DNA from 3 places in the Agrobacterium sp. O3.4 genome. Region 3 is predicted to be linked to each of the others. Evidence: predicted binding sites of a transcription regulator. Region 3 holds the regulator's gene; each other region holds the start of a gene.
The links. The regulator PhoB, encoded in region 3, activates phosphate uptake and scavenging genes when phosphate is short. The targets are predictions, from matches to a motif close to TGTCATNNANCTGTCAT.
Positions count from the first base shown of each region.

Region 1 (5,493 bases), 1.8 Mb from region 3:
TGATGACGGCCCGCCATGCGTAACCGCGGGCGATCTCTTCGAATTCAAGATTACCGTCAAAGCGGCCAGCCATATTGGCCATGATATAACGAAGATTGGCGCGCGGCGTGACGTGGAAACGGGTGAGCCACGCCTGCAGGAGGCTGCGGAACCACTTCGGCAATTGTTCCTGCTGGCCAAAATCGACAATATGCAGGGAGCCGCCGGGTTTGAGCGCCATGAGCGCCTGTTCGATCGCCTTTTCCCACTCCGGTATCATGGAGAGTGCATAGGGGATCATGACGCGATCGAAACCGTCCGGCTGGCCGAATTCAGCGGCGCGGAAGGCGGTGGCATCGGCTACACGCAGAATGGGACGCTCGGCCTCGCCGGCAAAGTTTTCCGATGCGGTCAGCAGCATTTCGGACGAAATATCGAGGCCGAAGAGTTTTGCCTGCGGAAATTTCCGGCTGGCCAAAAGCAGATTACGGCCGGTGCCACAGCCGACTTCGAGCAGCGTGCCGCCATTGGGCACATCGAGACTGGAAATGGTCCTGTCGCGGCCCAGGAGATAATATTTGCGTGTCATATCGTAGATATGCCGCTGGTGGCGATACATGCGGTCCATCAGGCCCGCATGCGCGCTGTCTGCAAGGCCCACATTCTCGCCGATGGTTTTCATGCCATAGCCCTCTGGTAGATATGGAAACCGCCGTAAATGGCCGATCGATCCATGGCGTTCAGCTCTTGCGACCGCTCTTCGAGATAGACCCACTGGTTGCGGATGTCGGTGGAGAGCCGGCCTTCGATAACGCTCTTTTCGGCAGCGGTGCGGAAGATGACGCGTGCGCCGGGAGCGGCGGTGCGACTGATCTGTGACCACAATTCGTTGAGCTGCCCGTCTGTCATCCAATCCTGCGCGTCGAGGAGAATGTATCGATCGACACCGCTTGCCGGCTTTTTGGAAAGAAGCTCGGTATAGGTGGCGTGGTGCACGGCGACGCGCGCGGTATTGTTGCGGATCGTCTCGTAATATTCCGGCTTCAGATAGGCGGGCAGGGCGCCCTCATGCGGCTCGGGATAACGGCGCGCAAAGGCCTGCCAGGCGAAATAATTGTCACTGAGCGGGAAGTTGCAGGCAAGCTTCTCCAGTCTTTCCTTGAGCACGGCGGCAACCGTGCCGTTAGAGGAAAGGCTCGCCAGTTCGTCATATTGACGGGGCGGAATACCGAGGCCGAACAGCGAGCTTTTGCGCTTCGTCAGCCAGCGCACCACCGGCTTGTCGAACAGGGGGGCGACCTTGCTGTCGAAAAACTGGCGTTGTTCGTCCAGCGTGCGGGTCTTGGCCATTTCGGTGAGTTTTACGCCGTGCAGGCGCGCCATCAGATGGCCGGCGCCGATGAAACGGCCGAGCAGGCCGGTGCGATAGATGTTCCGGTCGAACACCGAAATCCGGCGGCGGCCGGAGAGGGTGCGCTTCGACCAGTAGGCCTTGGTCGTATCATCGAGATGGTCGGCGATGAAGCGATCGTAGCCATGGCTGTTGCTGCGCGTATTGGCGCGGCCGAAGTGACGCACGACGTCCTGATGGGCAGGCAGGTGGCGGAAGGCGGCGAGCTTCAGTTTGTTGAGGGCAATATGATGCGGGTTCAAATCCACGACATCGATGCTGGCAGGGTTGCGGGAGAGATAGGCCAGCATGTTGCAGCCGCCCGAACCGATGGTGACGACACGGTGGCCTTCGCCAAGCTCCATCGCTTCCATGTCGATTTCCGGGTCTTCCCAGATTTGCGGATAAACGAGACCGGAAAAAAGAACTCCGAAGAATCGTTCGGAAAGGCCGCTTTTCGAGAGTGCCTTGTGCTGGAGCAATGCAGACTTCAGTTTCGTGTTTTTGCTGAAGCCGGTCTTGGGTGCCGCACTCGTCATATGTTCACCTCTCAGTCGATTGAGAGGCGTCTACAGCCGTGACGCTACAGTTTGATGACAGGGGCTGTGGGTGAAAGCAACGAAGCAAAGAGACTGTGGGAAACCATCGGCGTCTAGATTGCCAACGAAACCTCGTGACACACGACGTCATCCTCGGGCTTGACCCGAGGAAGACGGAGAGAAAATTTCAGGCGCTTTTGTCGCCGGCCTCGAGAAGCCGAATGAATTCAGACGGCATTCTCAATGCAGCCGGAGCTATTATTTCCGCAGAACGTGCAGCATGCCCTTGCGCTTGGCATCGTAATAATAACCGCGGGCATAAAGACGGACCGCGTTGTCGCGGTTGTTATCGGCCACCACCCATGCGCCGCTCAGATATTTGACGGCGTATTTTAGGTTGGTTTCGGCATCGAACAGACCGGAGGCAGGGCCATCAAAGCCCATGGAGCGGGCCGTGGCGTGCCTGATCTGCATCAGGCCGAAGTTGCCGCTGTTATAGGCGCCGGGATTATACATGCTTTCACGCTGCACCACGCGGTGAACCAGATCTTCCGGCACATTATACATGACGGCATATTTGGAAATCAGCCCGCTCAGCTTTTCGCGCCCGGCCGGTGCCGCTTTGAGCGGCGTGGTCATCGCTTCGTTCTGCCGGATGGCGGCAAGGGCAGCGTTTGTGGGGCCGGAGGCGTAGGCGAGAACCGTGCTGTCGGGCTTCGGCAGCGGAATGACTTTCCGCTCCGCCGTCAGTTCCGTGCCGATGGAGGGCGTACCGGGCGGCGGCGGCGCGGGCGGGAAGCTGCCCTTCACGGCAACGACCTGCGGCAGATCGGCTGCGGCGTTGTGGATGGTCGGCTGTGCCGCTGCACCAGCGGTTTCAATCGCGGCTGCTGCCGGAGTGACGCCTGTCGGTGCGAGAGCCGCGACCGTGGTCGGCGCGGATGTCATCACCGCGGCTTGAGCCACTTCATTCTGCTGCGGCTGCATCTGCGCGCTAATGGCGGCGGCCGCTGCGATTTCAGAGGCCGGCGGCAGGGCCACGCGTCCGCCCTTGACGGCGACTGCGGTGGGAAGTGCTGCAGGCTGGGAAGAGGTTGCCGCATCAGCGGTCTGGGTCGCCGGTGTGGCGGCTGTTGCGCCGGGTACCGTTTCGGCTGCCGCCGTCTGCGTCGATGCCTGGGCGGGTGCGGTCGCGGGGTTGACTGTTGCGATTTTCGGGCCGTTCGGACCTTCCTTCGCGGTATATTCGACGCTGGTACAGCCGCTTAATGCCAATGCCAGACCCACGGTGGAAGACAGAAGAAGTGCACTTCTTCCGCGGAATTTGCCCGAATTTCGCATGTTGCCGCCTTCGTTATGCCTGTCTCTCGATACCCCCGCGTCAAGCGAAGCAGGCAGTGTCCCGTCGAGCCTTCATTAACCTATTGTAAGGATAGCGGCAAGCCGGGACGTGGCATCGCGGTTTTTCAGGCTGCAATGCGCCTGTAACCGGCGCTGACGGCGCGGCCGGAAATGAAGTGCGTGCGGTACTTTGGCCGGATTTTTTTCTCGCCCGACATGCGGCGCACCAGCGCCAGTGTGGAGCCGGCAAACAGCGCCTGTGCGGTGAGAACGGCAAGTGCCAGAAGCAGGATTGCGGCCTGCGCCACCGCCAGTGTTTCCACGGCGTTACCGGAGGTGGAAATGAATTGCGGCAACAGCGCCAGAAAGAATGTGAAGTAACGCGGGCGCAACGCGGCAATGGCGTAACAATCGCGGAAAATGCCACTCCATGATTTGCCCGGCAGATTGTCGTTATCGGCATTGGCCGCCTGGGCGGCGGGTGTCGCAAAAGTCCACAACAGGAACAGCATCAGCCAGCCGATGCCGGCCCATTGTACTATGCCTAAGAAGGATTGCGGCAGATAAGCCAGACCGGCCACCGGAATGGCCGAAATCGTCATGGCCGTGACGATGCCGAGCGCCCCGCCGCTGACGGAGGCGAAGATGGTTTTTTTGCCGCGGATGGCGGCATAGGAGGCGACAGAGAATACAAGTGGGGAGGGAAGTGCGAACACAACGGCACATGCTGCACAAAAAATCAGCCAGGCCTGTCCAGACATTCTCTTCCTCCTTGCCCTCCCTGTCACCGCATTAATTAGCCTATCGTAAAATTAGGCCGCTGTGAACGGTTGACCGACGTGTTCCATCACTTCGGTAAACCATTTTGCAGAAAGGTCGAAATGCTTTCCACCCTTGATACGCGGAAACTCGATGGTCCGCAATTTGCCGTTCTGGTCTTCGTCATGGCCGGTGACGCCGGAGACCTTGTTGAGCGCGCTTTCGACGGCGAGATCGACCATGCCCTGGATGAGGCGCAGATCATCGCCATTGGCCGGCGCGGAGCGGGCGAAATAGCCTGACTTCTGCACCATGGAGCGTTCTGCGCCGATGAGGCCGGCGAACTGCTTCTGGAACCAGCCGCCGACATTGATGGTGTCGATCTTCACATGGCCGAAGGCGTCGCGCTTGACGGCTTCGCCCGAGGCTTCCCGTTCGGCAACGATGGAATCCAGGCCGGCACCTTCGGAAACAAACAGCGTAACGTAGCCGTGTCTGTCCATGATCGCCTTCAGGCGTTCGGCTTCCGCTTCTATGTCGAAGGCCATTTCCGGCAGGTAGATGCCGTCGATGTTCTTCATCTGCGTGTTCATCATCAGGCCTTCGACATATTCATTGCCGCTGGTCTTCTGGATATAGGCGCGGGCGGTTGCCGCCGTCAGCCAGCCGCAATGGCGGCCCATGACTTCATGGATGACGAAAGTCTTCGGCGCAGCGCTCTGTTCGTTGCTGACATTGTCGAAGAACGACGCGCCAACTTCGGCAGCGGTCCAGGCGCCGAGAGACTGCTTGATCGGCACCACGTCATTGTCCACGGTCTTCGGCAGGCCGACGACGGTGAGGTCGTAACCATTGGCGCCGAGATAGGCGGCGAGGTCCGCGGCCGTCGTATTGGTGTCGTCACCGCCGATGGTGTGGAGAATGGTGATGCCGTCAGCGGCCAGCCGTTCGGCGGCGACGCGAAGCGGATTGTCGCCTTCCTTGACCAGGCCGCGCTTGGCGCAATCGGCAGCATTGGTAAGCTTGACGCGGCTGTTGCCGATCGGCGAGCCGCCATAACGGTGCAGCAAAGGGGCCTTTTCACGCATGTCCCTGGTGATCTCGATGCGATCGCCCAGAAGCACGCCCTGATAACCGGAGCGATAGGCCACGATGTCGATTTCAGGCGCAATGTCGTTATAGCGCTCGATCAGGCCGCCGACGGCCGAAGAGAGACAGGGCGCAAGGCCACCCGCGGTCAGCATTGCGACTTTCTGTTTGGCCATCATGGCTCTCCTTTTTGCATAAACTCAAAGACATGTCTGGCAAATGGATGCGACAGCCGCGTGTAGGTGTAAAGTGAATTTATCAAGAAAAACGCCGATTTCTCGCGGCTTTTCAGCGGCTTGAGGAAACTGGCCGAATATAATCGTTTCAATCCGCATCGAGGCCACCAGCTGCCTGTATCCGCTTGCGGCACCTGTGGAAAACCCCGGGCGTGCTGTT
Region 1 covers NZ_JALPZP010000001.1:485,635-491,127, forward strand. The annotation lists gene M0412_RS02270 (class I SAM-dependent methyltransferase) at 1-661, opposite strand, end outside; gene M0412_RS02275 (DUF3419 family protein) at 658-1,908, opposite strand; gene M0412_RS02280 (transglycosylase SLT domain-containing protein) at 2,167-3,249, opposite strand; gene M0412_RS02285 (LysE family translocator) at 3,375-4,010, opposite strand; gene M0412_RS02290 (pyrophosphate--fructose-6-phosphate 1-phosphotransferase) at 4,062-5,273, opposite strand; gene M0412_RS02295 (hypothetical protein) at 5,298-5,493, opposite strand, start outside.
Region 1: M0412_RS02275 (DUF3419 family protein) is a predicted target of PhoB. The motif match lies at 1,952-1,968, and genes of this name have one in related genera.

Region 2 (5,493 bases), on a different contig from region 3:
GAGCGCTGCGATTTCCTTTTCCGACAGTGCACGCCCGGGAAGCAGCTTCACTTCGACAATCAGTTTGCGAAGCAGGGCATGGATCCGGTTTGTCATGTTTCCATCAGCCGGCAAGTCTCGCGGGGTGACGAGTTCGGACAATGGCAGCGATGGAAACTCAAGAGCGTTAGACATATCAATTACCAAACTGAGATATCAGATTATGTAGTGACATATCTATTGTGTTTTTGAGAGTCAAGCGCGAATGATCGGTTGGGAAGCGCCACGCCGAAAAACCGGAGCGATCTTTTGATCGCTCCGGCGCAAGGGTTTTGATTTTGAAGGGAGTTTCAGCGAAGGCCAAAAGCGCCTTGCGGGCATGATAATGCCAGCTGTTTTGCCGCCGTTATTATTCCGCGGGCTGTACCGCACATGCTGGGTCGGAGGGTCTCTGCTCTCCGGAAAGGCTGCGCTGACCGAGGCCAATGATGGCGACTGTCGAAAGGCTGGCAACAACGGACATCCAGAAGCCGTTCGTGGGGCCGAAATTATCGATGACCCAGCCGGAGATGAAGGCGCCGAGCGCCATGCCGATACCGATGCCGGTCATCACCCAGGTCACGCCTTCCGTCAGCATCGATTCCGGCACGCGGCGTTCGATAAGGCCGAATGCGGTGATGAATATGGGCGAGATTGCAACGCCGCTAAGGAAAACCGCAAAGGCGAGCAGGGCAACGGTCGTGGTGGCAAAGAGAAGCGGCAGGGCGGTAAGCGCAAGGACGCTGACGGCGATCAGCAATTGCCGTTGCAACGGCATTTTCGGATTGATCGCGCCAAGCAGCAGGCCAACAACGAAAGAGCCGATGGCATAGACACCGATGACAAGGCTGGCGGCTTCCGGCTGGCCGAGCTGTTTGGTGATGGCCACAGCGCTTACCTCGGCCGTGGCGAAGGTCGAGCCCACGAAGATCAGGGCGAGTGTGATGATCTGGACCGGCCGCAGCCGTATGGCCGATTGCTGCCGTTTGCCGCCTTCCACCGGGCGCACCTTGGGTTCCGTCGACCGCTGCAGCAGGAAGGCAAAGGTGCCGAGCGCCAATGAGGCCGTGCTGATCATCATGCCCGCTTCCGGAAAGAGCGAGACCGCAAGCCCGACGGAAAGCGATGCGCCGGAAATATAAACCAGCTCATCGGCGGCGGATTCAAAGGCAAAGGCCGTGTTCAGCTCTGGCCGGTCGCGGAAGATTTCCGTCCAGCGGGCCCGCATCATGGCGGGGATGCTGGGCATGGCGGCGGCAAGGAAGGCTGAAAGGAACAGGGTCCAGACCGGCCACCTCTGGTTCGTGGCGAGGATCAGAACCACAAAGGCGATGACCGATATGATGGTGGCCGGGATGAGGACCCTGCTCTGGCCCTTGCGATCCACCAGGCGGGAGATCTGCGGTGCCGCAGCCGCATTGGTGAGTGCGAAGGTTGCCGAGACGGCGCCGGCAAGCCAATATTCGCCATGGGTCTGGGAAAGCATGGCGACGATGCCGATCGGCGCCATCGCAATTGGCAGGCGGGCAAAGAAGCCGGCAGCGGAAAAGCCCTTCGCGCCCGGAGCCCTAAAAATTTCTCTGTATGGATTAGACATCGGGATGCACCTTGTTCAGGGAGTATCTACCACACACATACGTGGCGTATGTGAATGAGATAATTGCATACGTCGCGTATGTCAACTAATATACGTGATGTATGTGGACTACGGAGAAAAAATGCGCAAACCCCGCAGTGAAATGATTGCCGAGACACGGGCAAAGCTGCTGTCCGCCGGTCGCAAGGCATTTGGCAGTATCGGTTATGCCGAAGCGTCGATGGACGACTTCACCGCCGAGGCGGGGCTGACCCGTGGTGCGCTCTATCACCATTTCGGTGATAAAAAGGGCTTGCTGCTGGCGGTTGTCGCTGAGATCGACGCGGAGATGACGAAAAGGCTCTGTGAGATCTCGTCGAAAGCCGCGACCCGGTGGGACGGTTTCATTGACGAGAATGTCGGTTATGTCCGCATGGCGCTTGAGCCGGAAATCCAGCGGATCATGTTTCGCGATGGACCGGCCGTGCTTGGTGATCCCTCCCGCTGGCCAAATGCCAATGGCTGTATCTCCGCCGTTGCGCGAAGCCTTGATGTGCTGAAGCAGGAAGGGACGATCACCGATATTGACCCGGAGGCGTGTGCCCGTTTCATCAACGCGGCAAGCAGCAGCGCCGCCCAGTGGATCGCCAATTCCGACGATCCTGAGACGACTTCCAAACGGGCGGTTGAGAGCTTCCGAACCTTGCTTGAAGGGTTGCGCATTCACAAAGGCTGATGCGCGTCCGTTCAGGCGGGCACCTCTCGACTGAAGGGAGAGCGGCGGCGTGTTGAGCGCCGCCTAACAGCTTCCCCGTCAGCGCAAGCTTTCACGACATGGCAATCAGCAAGTCATCCAACTGTCATATGGCGGGTCTAGGAGAGGTTGTGGTTTTCACATGTCTCGTGAGGGGAATATGCGCAAAATTGTTGCTGCTTTGGTCGCTACGACCTTTCTTGCCGGCGCCGCTCAGGCTGCCGAGGTCTATCCGCTTGATCGTGCTACGATCCTGACCGGTTCACCGTTTGATTTCAAAGCGGAATTCGACGCCGTCGTAAAGCCGGAAGACGTCAAGATCACCGTCAATGGCCAGGATTACAAGGCTGTTCTCGGCAAGGACGTCGAGTTCGTTGCCGAAGAGAAGAACAAGGACAAGGTTCTTGGTTCGGCCGTCATCCTGCGCGGCATCACGCTCGCCAATGCCGGTGACTACAAGGTTGAAGTTTCGGCCGGTTCCGAGACCAAGAACGTGACCTGGACGGTTTATGGCACGCCTGCCCAGGCGAAGGCCAAGAATGTGATCTTCCTGATCGCCGACGGTCTGTCGGTTGCCCATCGCACTGCCGCCCGTATCATGTCCAAGGGCATGACCGAGGGCAAGGCCAATGGTCGTCTCAACATGGATGACGTGCCGCCGGTTGCCTTCATCGGCACCTCCGCCACCGACGCCGTCGCCACCGACAGCGCCAACACCATGTCGGCCTACATGACCGGCCACAAGACTGCCGTGAACGCTATCGGCGTTTATGCTGACCGTACTCCGGCTTCGCTTGACGATCCGAAGGTCGAAACGCTGGCTGAAGCCCTGCGCCGCCAGACCAAGAAGTCGATCGGCATCATCTCCACCGCCGAACTGCAGGATGCGACGCCGGCTGCCGTTGTTGCCCATACCCGCAAGCGTGGCGACAAGGCCGACATTAACGGCATGCTGTTCGACGTGAAGCCGGATGTGCTTCTCGGCGGCGGTTCCGCCTACTTCCTGCCGCAGGCGACTGCCGGTTCCAAGCGCAAGGACGACAAGGACTATATCGCCCTGTTCAAGGAAGCCGGTTACACGCTGGCGACCAGCAAGGCTGAACTTGCAACGGCTGCCGGCACCAACACCGGCAAGATCCTTGGCCTGTTCCACACCGGCAACATGGATACCACGCTTGACCGCGAGTTCCTGAAAAAGGGCACCACGGGCAAGTTCCCGGACCAGCCGGGTCTGGTTGAAATGACCAAGGTTGCGCTCGACAGTCTGTCGAAGAACCCGGAAGGCTTCTTCCTGATGGTCGAAGCGGCCAACGTCGACAAGATGTCCCATCCGCTCGACTGGGATCGCGCTGTCGTCGATACGATCGAATTCGACAAGGCCATCGGTGTCGCCCGCGAATTTGCGGCCAAGAACCCTGATACCCTGATCATCGTCACCGGTGACCATACCCACGGCGTTTCCATCATCGGCACCGTTGATGATGACAAGCCCGGTACGGACATGCGTGAAAAGGTCGGCACCTATGCCGAAGCCGGTTTCCCGAACTACGAAGACAAGGACGGCGACGGCTATCCGGACAAGGTCGACGTTTCGCGTCGTCTGTTCCTGAACGCCAATAACGGTCCGGATCATTACGAAACCTTCCGTCCGAAGCTCGATGGCCCGTTTGCGCCGGCCATCCAGAACGAAAAGAAGGAATATATCGCCAACGAGCAATACAAGGATGTTCCCGGTGCCGTGCTGGTCACCGGCATCATTCCGAAGAGCTCCGACAGCGGCGTACACGCGGTTGATGACGTCGTGCTGCAGGCCGAAGGACCGGGTGCCGAAGGCTTCCGCGGTTACATGGAACAGAGCGATGTCTACAAGGGTCTCGCCGAAGCTTTCGCTCTCGGTGCCAAGCAGACCAACTAATATCTGAACGGGGTAAGGGCGCGCCACCATGGCGTGCCCTTGCCGTCATTTACGGTCCTGCATTGCCGGCCAAGACGGCTGACGATGAAAGACCTTTCAGGAAGGAAAATGGTCATGAGCAAGCCTGATCCGGCGCGGTTCAATCGCCGCCAGACCCTTGGTCTCATTGCTGGGCTGCCTCTGCTGGCCGCTGGCACGCGTGCGCAGGCGAAAAGCGACATCACCTTCGATGAGCTCTATGGCAAAGTTAGCGTTCTCGGGCTGGAGTTTTCCGAGAAGGTCAAACAGCTGAACGGCAAGGAGGTCGCCATGCGCGGCTTCATGGCGCCGCCGCTGAAGGCTGAAGCACAGTTTTTCGTGCTCACCGAAATACCCATGTCGATCTGCCCGTTTTGCTCCACCGATTCAGACTGGCCGGACAATATTGTCGTCGTCTATCTCGGCGAAAAACAGACCTTTACCCAGCCCAGCCAGACGATCGAAGTGCGCGGCACACTGGAAACGGGTTCCTGGACCGATCCGGATACCGGTTTCGTCAGTCTCCTGCGCATTCGCCAGGCAGAATACGCGACGGTTTGAGACCATGCTGCCTCTGAAGATAGAAAATCTTGCCGTCTCCTTTCCCGGACTGGCGGCTCCGGTTCTTGTTATCGACCATCTGGAAATCGCTGCCGGAAGCCACGTGGCGCTCACGGGTGGTTCCGGTTCGGGCAAGAGCACCCTCATCAACCTCATCGCCGGCCTTGAGCGCGTTAAGACCGGCCGCGTCGTGTGGGGGAACGAGAACATCGCTGATCTTGCCGAAGGCCGTCGCGATCGTTGGCGAGCTGCCAATATCGGCCTCGTCATGCAGGAGTTTTATCTTTTCCCCGGTCTCTCTGCACTGGATAACATCCTGTTGCCGGCCCGCCTGTCGCGCGTGGCGAATGCAGAGCTTATAAAACGTGCAGAATCCCTGTTTGCGACCGTTGGCCTCAAGCGCCCCGGACAGCATGTCGAGACCATGTCGCGGGGTGAAATGCAGCGTGTTGCCATCGCCCGGGCGCTGCTGCGCAGCCCCGGTGTCATCATTGCCGACGAACCGACGGCCAGCCTCGATCTCGAAAGTGGCGAGGCGGTGGGCGATTTGCTGCTTGCCGTTGCAGCCAGCACCGGCAGCACACTGATTGTCGCGAGCCACGATCAGCATTTGATCAGTCGCCTTGACCGGCGCCTGACCCTCAGTGGCGG
Region 2 covers NZ_JALPZP010000006.1:70,284-75,776, forward strand. The annotation lists gene M0412_RS21830 (GntR family transcriptional regulator) at 1-96, opposite strand, end outside; gene M0412_RS21835 (MFS transporter) at 389-1,615, opposite strand; gene M0412_RS21840 (TetR/AcrR family transcriptional regulator) at 1,737-2,330, shown strand; gene M0412_RS21845 (alkaline phosphatase) at 2,509-4,263, shown strand; gene M0412_RS21850 (hypothetical protein) at 4,378-4,842, shown strand; gene M0412_RS21855 (ABC transporter ATP-binding protein) at 4,847-5,493, shown strand, end outside.
Region 2: M0412_RS21845 (alkaline phosphatase) is a predicted target of PhoB. The motif match lies at 2,442-2,458, and genes of this name have one in related genera.

Region 3 (5,493 bases):
CCGATACCCTTGGCAACCGCCATGATATCAGGCGCAACGCCGGTCTGCTCATAGGCAAACAGCTTGCCCGTGCGGCCGACACCCGTCTGGACTTCATCGAAAATCAGGAGAAGGCCGTGCTCGTCGCACAATCCACGCAGAATTTGCAGGAATTCCTTGCTCGGCGCCCGAATACCGCCCTCGCCCTGAATAGGCTCGATCAAAAGTGCGGCCGTCTCAGCCGTGATGGCGGCCTTCAAGGCATCGACATCAGCGAAAGGAACCTGGTCGAAACCTTCGACCTTGGGGCCGAAACCCTCGAGATATTTCTGCTGGCCGCCGGCAGCGATCGTCGCCAGCGTGCGGCCATGGAAAGCGCCCTCGAACGTGACGATGCGGAACTTCTCCGGATGACCCTTTGAATAATGATAACGGCGCGCTGTCTTGATGGCGCATTCCAGCGCTTCAGCACCGGAATTGGTGAAGAACACCTTGTCTGCGAAGGTTGCTTCCGTCAGGCGCTTTGCGAGCTTTTCCTGTCCGGGCACTTCATAGAGGTTCGAGACGTGCCAGACCTTCTCGGCCTGCGTCTTGATTGCTTCCACAAGGTGCGGATGGGCGTGGCCCAGCGAGTTAACCGCAACACCGGCTGCAAAATCCAGATATCGTTCGCCGCTCTCCGTGAACAGCCAGACCCCTTCACCGCGCTCAAAGCGCAGCGGGGCTCTTGAAAACGTATCGAACAATGGCGCGGCGGCTTCGGCCATGGCTGTATCACTCCTTGCGCGGATGCGCTGTCATAAGGTTGTCAATAGGCTTGCGGGGTTATCCCTCGCCTGAAAATCAAAAATGCCGCCTCGCGGCGGCAGGGGCACTATTGTCACTTCGTTTGCCGATGTCAACAAAAGTCCGCGTTTCCCGGGCTTCTCAAGCACTAGTAGGCATCACCGAAAGAGGCCCAAGGTGTTGCCTTTCAGACTCAACTCGCCAGCAAGTTGGGGAAAACCGGAAAATCGATTCCAGATGATTCCCGCGACTCTTGCCACGGAGTCGGGCTGGCACTAGGTTAATCGCTAATTACTAGACTGCATTGCGGCGGAACTAGTCACCTAAAATCTGGCAGAAACCACGCTCGCGGCGCGCCCGTGAGGCGGAGACGGATTCTGCCGAAATATACGCGACAAGCGGAGAAGCGGCATGAACTGGACAGACGAGCGGGTCGAGAAACTCAAGAAATTGTGGGCCGAAGGACTGAGCGCCAGCCAGATAGCAGCGCAGCTGGGCGGCGTAAGCCGTAACGCCGTGATCGGCAAGGTCCACCGCCTCAATCTGCCGGGACGCGTCAAGGCTGGCGGACCGGTCACTTCGGCACGCTCCGCACCCAAGCGCACTGCGGCCCCCGCTCCGCGCGCGACAAATTTCACGGCACGCGTCAACGCGGCACCGGCCCGGACCATGAGCCGTTCGAATGCAGCAACCGCTCTTCACGAAGAGATCGATATCGAAACCGCGCAGGTTCTCGATTACGTTCCTTCCAGAAATGTCGTGACGCCGATTTCCCGTCGCCTGACGCTGACGGAACTGACCGAACGCACCTGCAAGTGGCCGGTCGGCGATCCCTTGAAAGACGATTTCCACTTCTGCGGTTGCGAAGCGCTGGAATCCTCACCCTATTGCAAGTTCCATGCGAAGCTCGCCTACCAGCCGGTCAGTGAGCGCCGCAAGGCTTGAGTGTTGCGGCACGCAATCAGCACTCAAAAACTACGGGCCTTCGGGCCCGTTTTTTTATGACAAATTCAGACCGGCTGCGGAAACAATGCGCCGGCGGAATGTTCGGCCTTTTCCTCCATCACCGATGGCGCCTAGCCCACAATCCGCGCACCAACAGACAGGCGATTGTCCATTCAAAAGGTCAAGACACCGTGTTTGGGGAAGGTTCAAAATCAAAAAGGCCCGATACCGCAATGGTGTCGAGCCTTTTGATCTTTATACGTATGTTATGCTGACTGAAGCTGGTCAGTTCAGCTTCGCTCAGGCTTCCATCGAATATCCGGCACCGCGAACGGTGCGGATGACATCCTGCATGTGCGAAAAATTGAGCGCCTTGCGCAGACGTCCGACGTGAACGTCAACGGTGCGCTCATCCACGTAGATATCGTGGCCCCAGACGCCGTCCAGCAACTGCGAGCGAGAGAACACCCGACCCGGAGATGTCATCAGGAATTCCAGCAGGCGGAATTCCGTCGGTCCGAGACGCACTTCGCGGCTCTTGCGGTGAACGCGGTGGGTTTCGCGATCGAGTTCTATATCGCCGCATTTCAGCACCGACGAAAGAACCTCCGGGCGGGCCCGGCGCAGCATAGCCTTGACGCGGGCCATGAGTTCCGGCGTCGAAAACGGCTTGACGACATAATCGTCGGCACCGGTGGCAAGACCGCGTACCCGCTCGCTTTCTTCACCGCGCGCCGTCAGCATGATGATGGGCAGGCGTTCGGTTTCGGGCCGCATTCTCAGGCGCCGGCACAGTTCGATGCCGGAAACACCGGGCAACATCCAGTCCAGGATGAGAAGATCCGGAATACGTTCCTGCAGCCTGATTTCCGCCTCGTCGCCACGGGGTATCGTGTCGACGTCGTATCCCTCAGCCTCGAGATTGTAACGAAGCAGGACGCTCAACGCTTCCTCGTCTTCCACAACTGCAATCTTGGGCACCATATACTAACTCCGCAAGCTTCTGCCTGTCTGTTATTCGGTCACCGAACCGAGTGTGTTGGAACTATCGTCCTTCGGACGCTCGCCCTCCGGCTGGCTGCCAGTGGCCATGTAATAAATTGTCTCAGCGATATTCGTCGCATGATCACCGATACGCTCGATGTTCTTGGCGCAGAACAGAAGATGCGTGCAGGTGGTGATGTTGCGCGGATCTTCCATCATGTAGGTCAGAAGCTCACGGAAGAGCGACGTGTACATGGCGTCGATTTCTTCGTCACGCTCGCGGATGGCATTGGCCTTCTCGGCGGAACGGGTGGAATAGACGTCGAGCACTTCCTTGAGCTGCACCAGCGCCAGTTCCGACAGATGTTCGAGACCGCGGGCGAGCTTGCGCGGCACGCCGGTGCCGGCAACGGCGATAACGCGCTTGGCAGTGTTCTTGCCGAGATCACCGACGCGCTCGAGATCGCCAGCAATACGCAGCGTGCCGATGATTTCGCGAAGATCGGCCGCGACGGGCTGCCGTCTGGCGATGGTGACGATGGCCTTGTCGCCGATCTCCCGCTCGGAATGGTCGAGGATCGCGTCGTCGGAAATGACCTTCTGCGCAAGCGCAGCATCGGAATTGACCAGCGCGCGCACGGCGTCGGCGCACATCTGCTCGGCCAGACCGCCCATTTCGGCGATGCGGCGCGTCAGGAACTTCAATTCGTCGTCATAAGCGGACAGAATATGCGAATGGGTCGTTGTCTGTGTCATGGTCTAATCCTCCGGCTTGGCCTTCATGCACGTGCACACCAGCGGGGCACGGCAAAGGCACCAGTCTTGTTCGGTTTCGATAAAGCGCCGGCCGGAAATCAGCCGAAGCGGCCCATGATGTAATCCTGCGTACGCTGGTCGTCCGGATTGGTGAACATCTTGTCCGTTTCGTTTTCTTCGACAAGATGACCAAGATGGAACATGGCCGTACGCTGGGAAACACGCGCTGCCTGCTGCATGGAGTGCGTAACGATGACGATCGTAAAATTGGCGCGCAGCTCGTGGATCAGTTCCTCGACCTTGGCGGTTGCGATCGGATCGAGCGCGGAGCAGGGTTCATCCATCAGGATCACTTCCGGGCTGACGGCAACCGCGCGTGCAATGCACAGACGCTGCTGCTGACCACCGGAAAGGCCGGTGCCGGATTCGTGCAGGCGGTCCTTGACCTCGTTCCACAGGCCGGCCTTCTGCAGGCTCTGCTCAACGATCTGGTCCATATCCGCCTTGTTACGGGCCAGACCGTGGATGCGCGGACCGTAGGAGATGTTCTCGTAAATCGTCTTCGGGAACGGGTTCGGCTTCTGGAACACCATGCCGACACGGGCGCGCAATTCCACGACATCGATCGCCTGATCGTAGATATCGTCGGTGTCGAGCGTGATCTTGCCGGTGACCCGGCAGCCATCGATCGTGTCGTTCATACGGTTCAGGGTACGCAGGAATGTCGACTTGCCGCAGCCCGAGGGGCCGATAAGCGCGGTCACCGTATTTTCCCGAACGTTGAGGTTCACGTCGTAAAGCGCGCGCTTTTCGCCGTAATAAACCGAAACGTCCTTGCCGATCATCTTGTACGAAACTTCATTCATTTTCTTGTCCAGCGCCTTTTCAACTGCTGCTTCCGACAACATGTTCATTGCTCAATCTCCCTCTACCAGCGCCGTTCGAAACGGCGACGCAACAGGATTGCGCCAACATTCATGACGATGAGGAACAAAAGCAGGATGATGATAGCGCCGGATGTCCGTTCGACAAAGGCACGTTCCGCTTCGTTCGCCCACATGTAAATCTGTACCGGCAGAGCCGTGGACGGATCCATTGGCGTTGTCGGATAATTTGCAACGAATGCCACCATGCCGATCAAGAGCAGCGGCGCCGTTTCACCCAGCGCATGGGCAAGGCCGATGATGGTGCCGGTGAGAATGCCGGGCATGGCAAGCGGCAGGACGTGATGGAAGATCGTCTGCATCTTCGAAGCGCCGAGACCAAGCGCTGCCGCACGGATCGACGGCGGCACGGCCTTCAATGCTGCGCGTGTGGCAATGATGATCGTCGGCAATGTCATCAGCGTCAGGACGAGGCCACCGACCAGGGAGGCCGAGCGCGGAAAGCCCATGAAGTTGATGAAGACGGAAAGACCGAGCAAACCGTAAACGATCGAGGGAACAGCCGCGAGATTGTTGATGTTCACCTCGATAAGGTCCGTCAAACGGTTCTTCGGCGCGAATTCCTCGAGATAGATGGAAGCTGCGACACCGATCGGCAGTGACAGAACCAGCACGATCATCATCATGTAGAAGGAACCGATCAGCGCCACACCGACACCCGCCGCTTCCGGACGGCTCGAATTGCCGTTGACGAAGATGCCGGTGTTGAAATGTTTGCCAAGCTGGCCACCTTCGGCGAGCTGGTTCATCCAGCCGAGCTGCTGGTTCGAGATGCGGCGGTTGGCCTCATCCACCGTCAGATCGACCTGGCCCTTGAAGGCGCTGTCCACATCGCCCGATGCCAGAAGCGTGACGGTGCGCGTGGTGCCGATAACGGCAGGATCGGCGACGACGATGTCGCGCAGCTGGGTGCGGACGCTGTCGGAGATCATGACGTTGACGGCGCGAAGACCGGCGCGGTCCGTTGGCGCGACGCCGAGAACCTTGGCAACCGCATCGCGGGCGAGAACGGGATAATTGGCCGTCATCAGCTTTGCGGGATTTGCGGCCCGCTCATTCTTCGGATCGATGATCAGTTCGGAAAACTCGACCGGAACGG
Region 3 covers NZ_JALPZP010000001.1:2,237,626-2,243,118, forward strand. The annotation lists gene M0412_RS10895 (aspartate aminotransferase family protein) at 1-746, opposite strand, end outside; gene M0412_RS10900 (GcrA family cell cycle regulator) at 1,177-1,710, shown strand; gene phoB (phosphate regulon transcriptional regulator PhoB) at 2,011-2,694, opposite strand; gene phoU (phosphate signaling complex protein PhoU) at 2,725-3,450, opposite strand; gene pstB (phosphate ABC transporter ATP-binding protein PstB) at 3,549-4,364, opposite strand; gene pstA (phosphate ABC transporter permease PstA) at 4,379-5,493, opposite strand, start outside.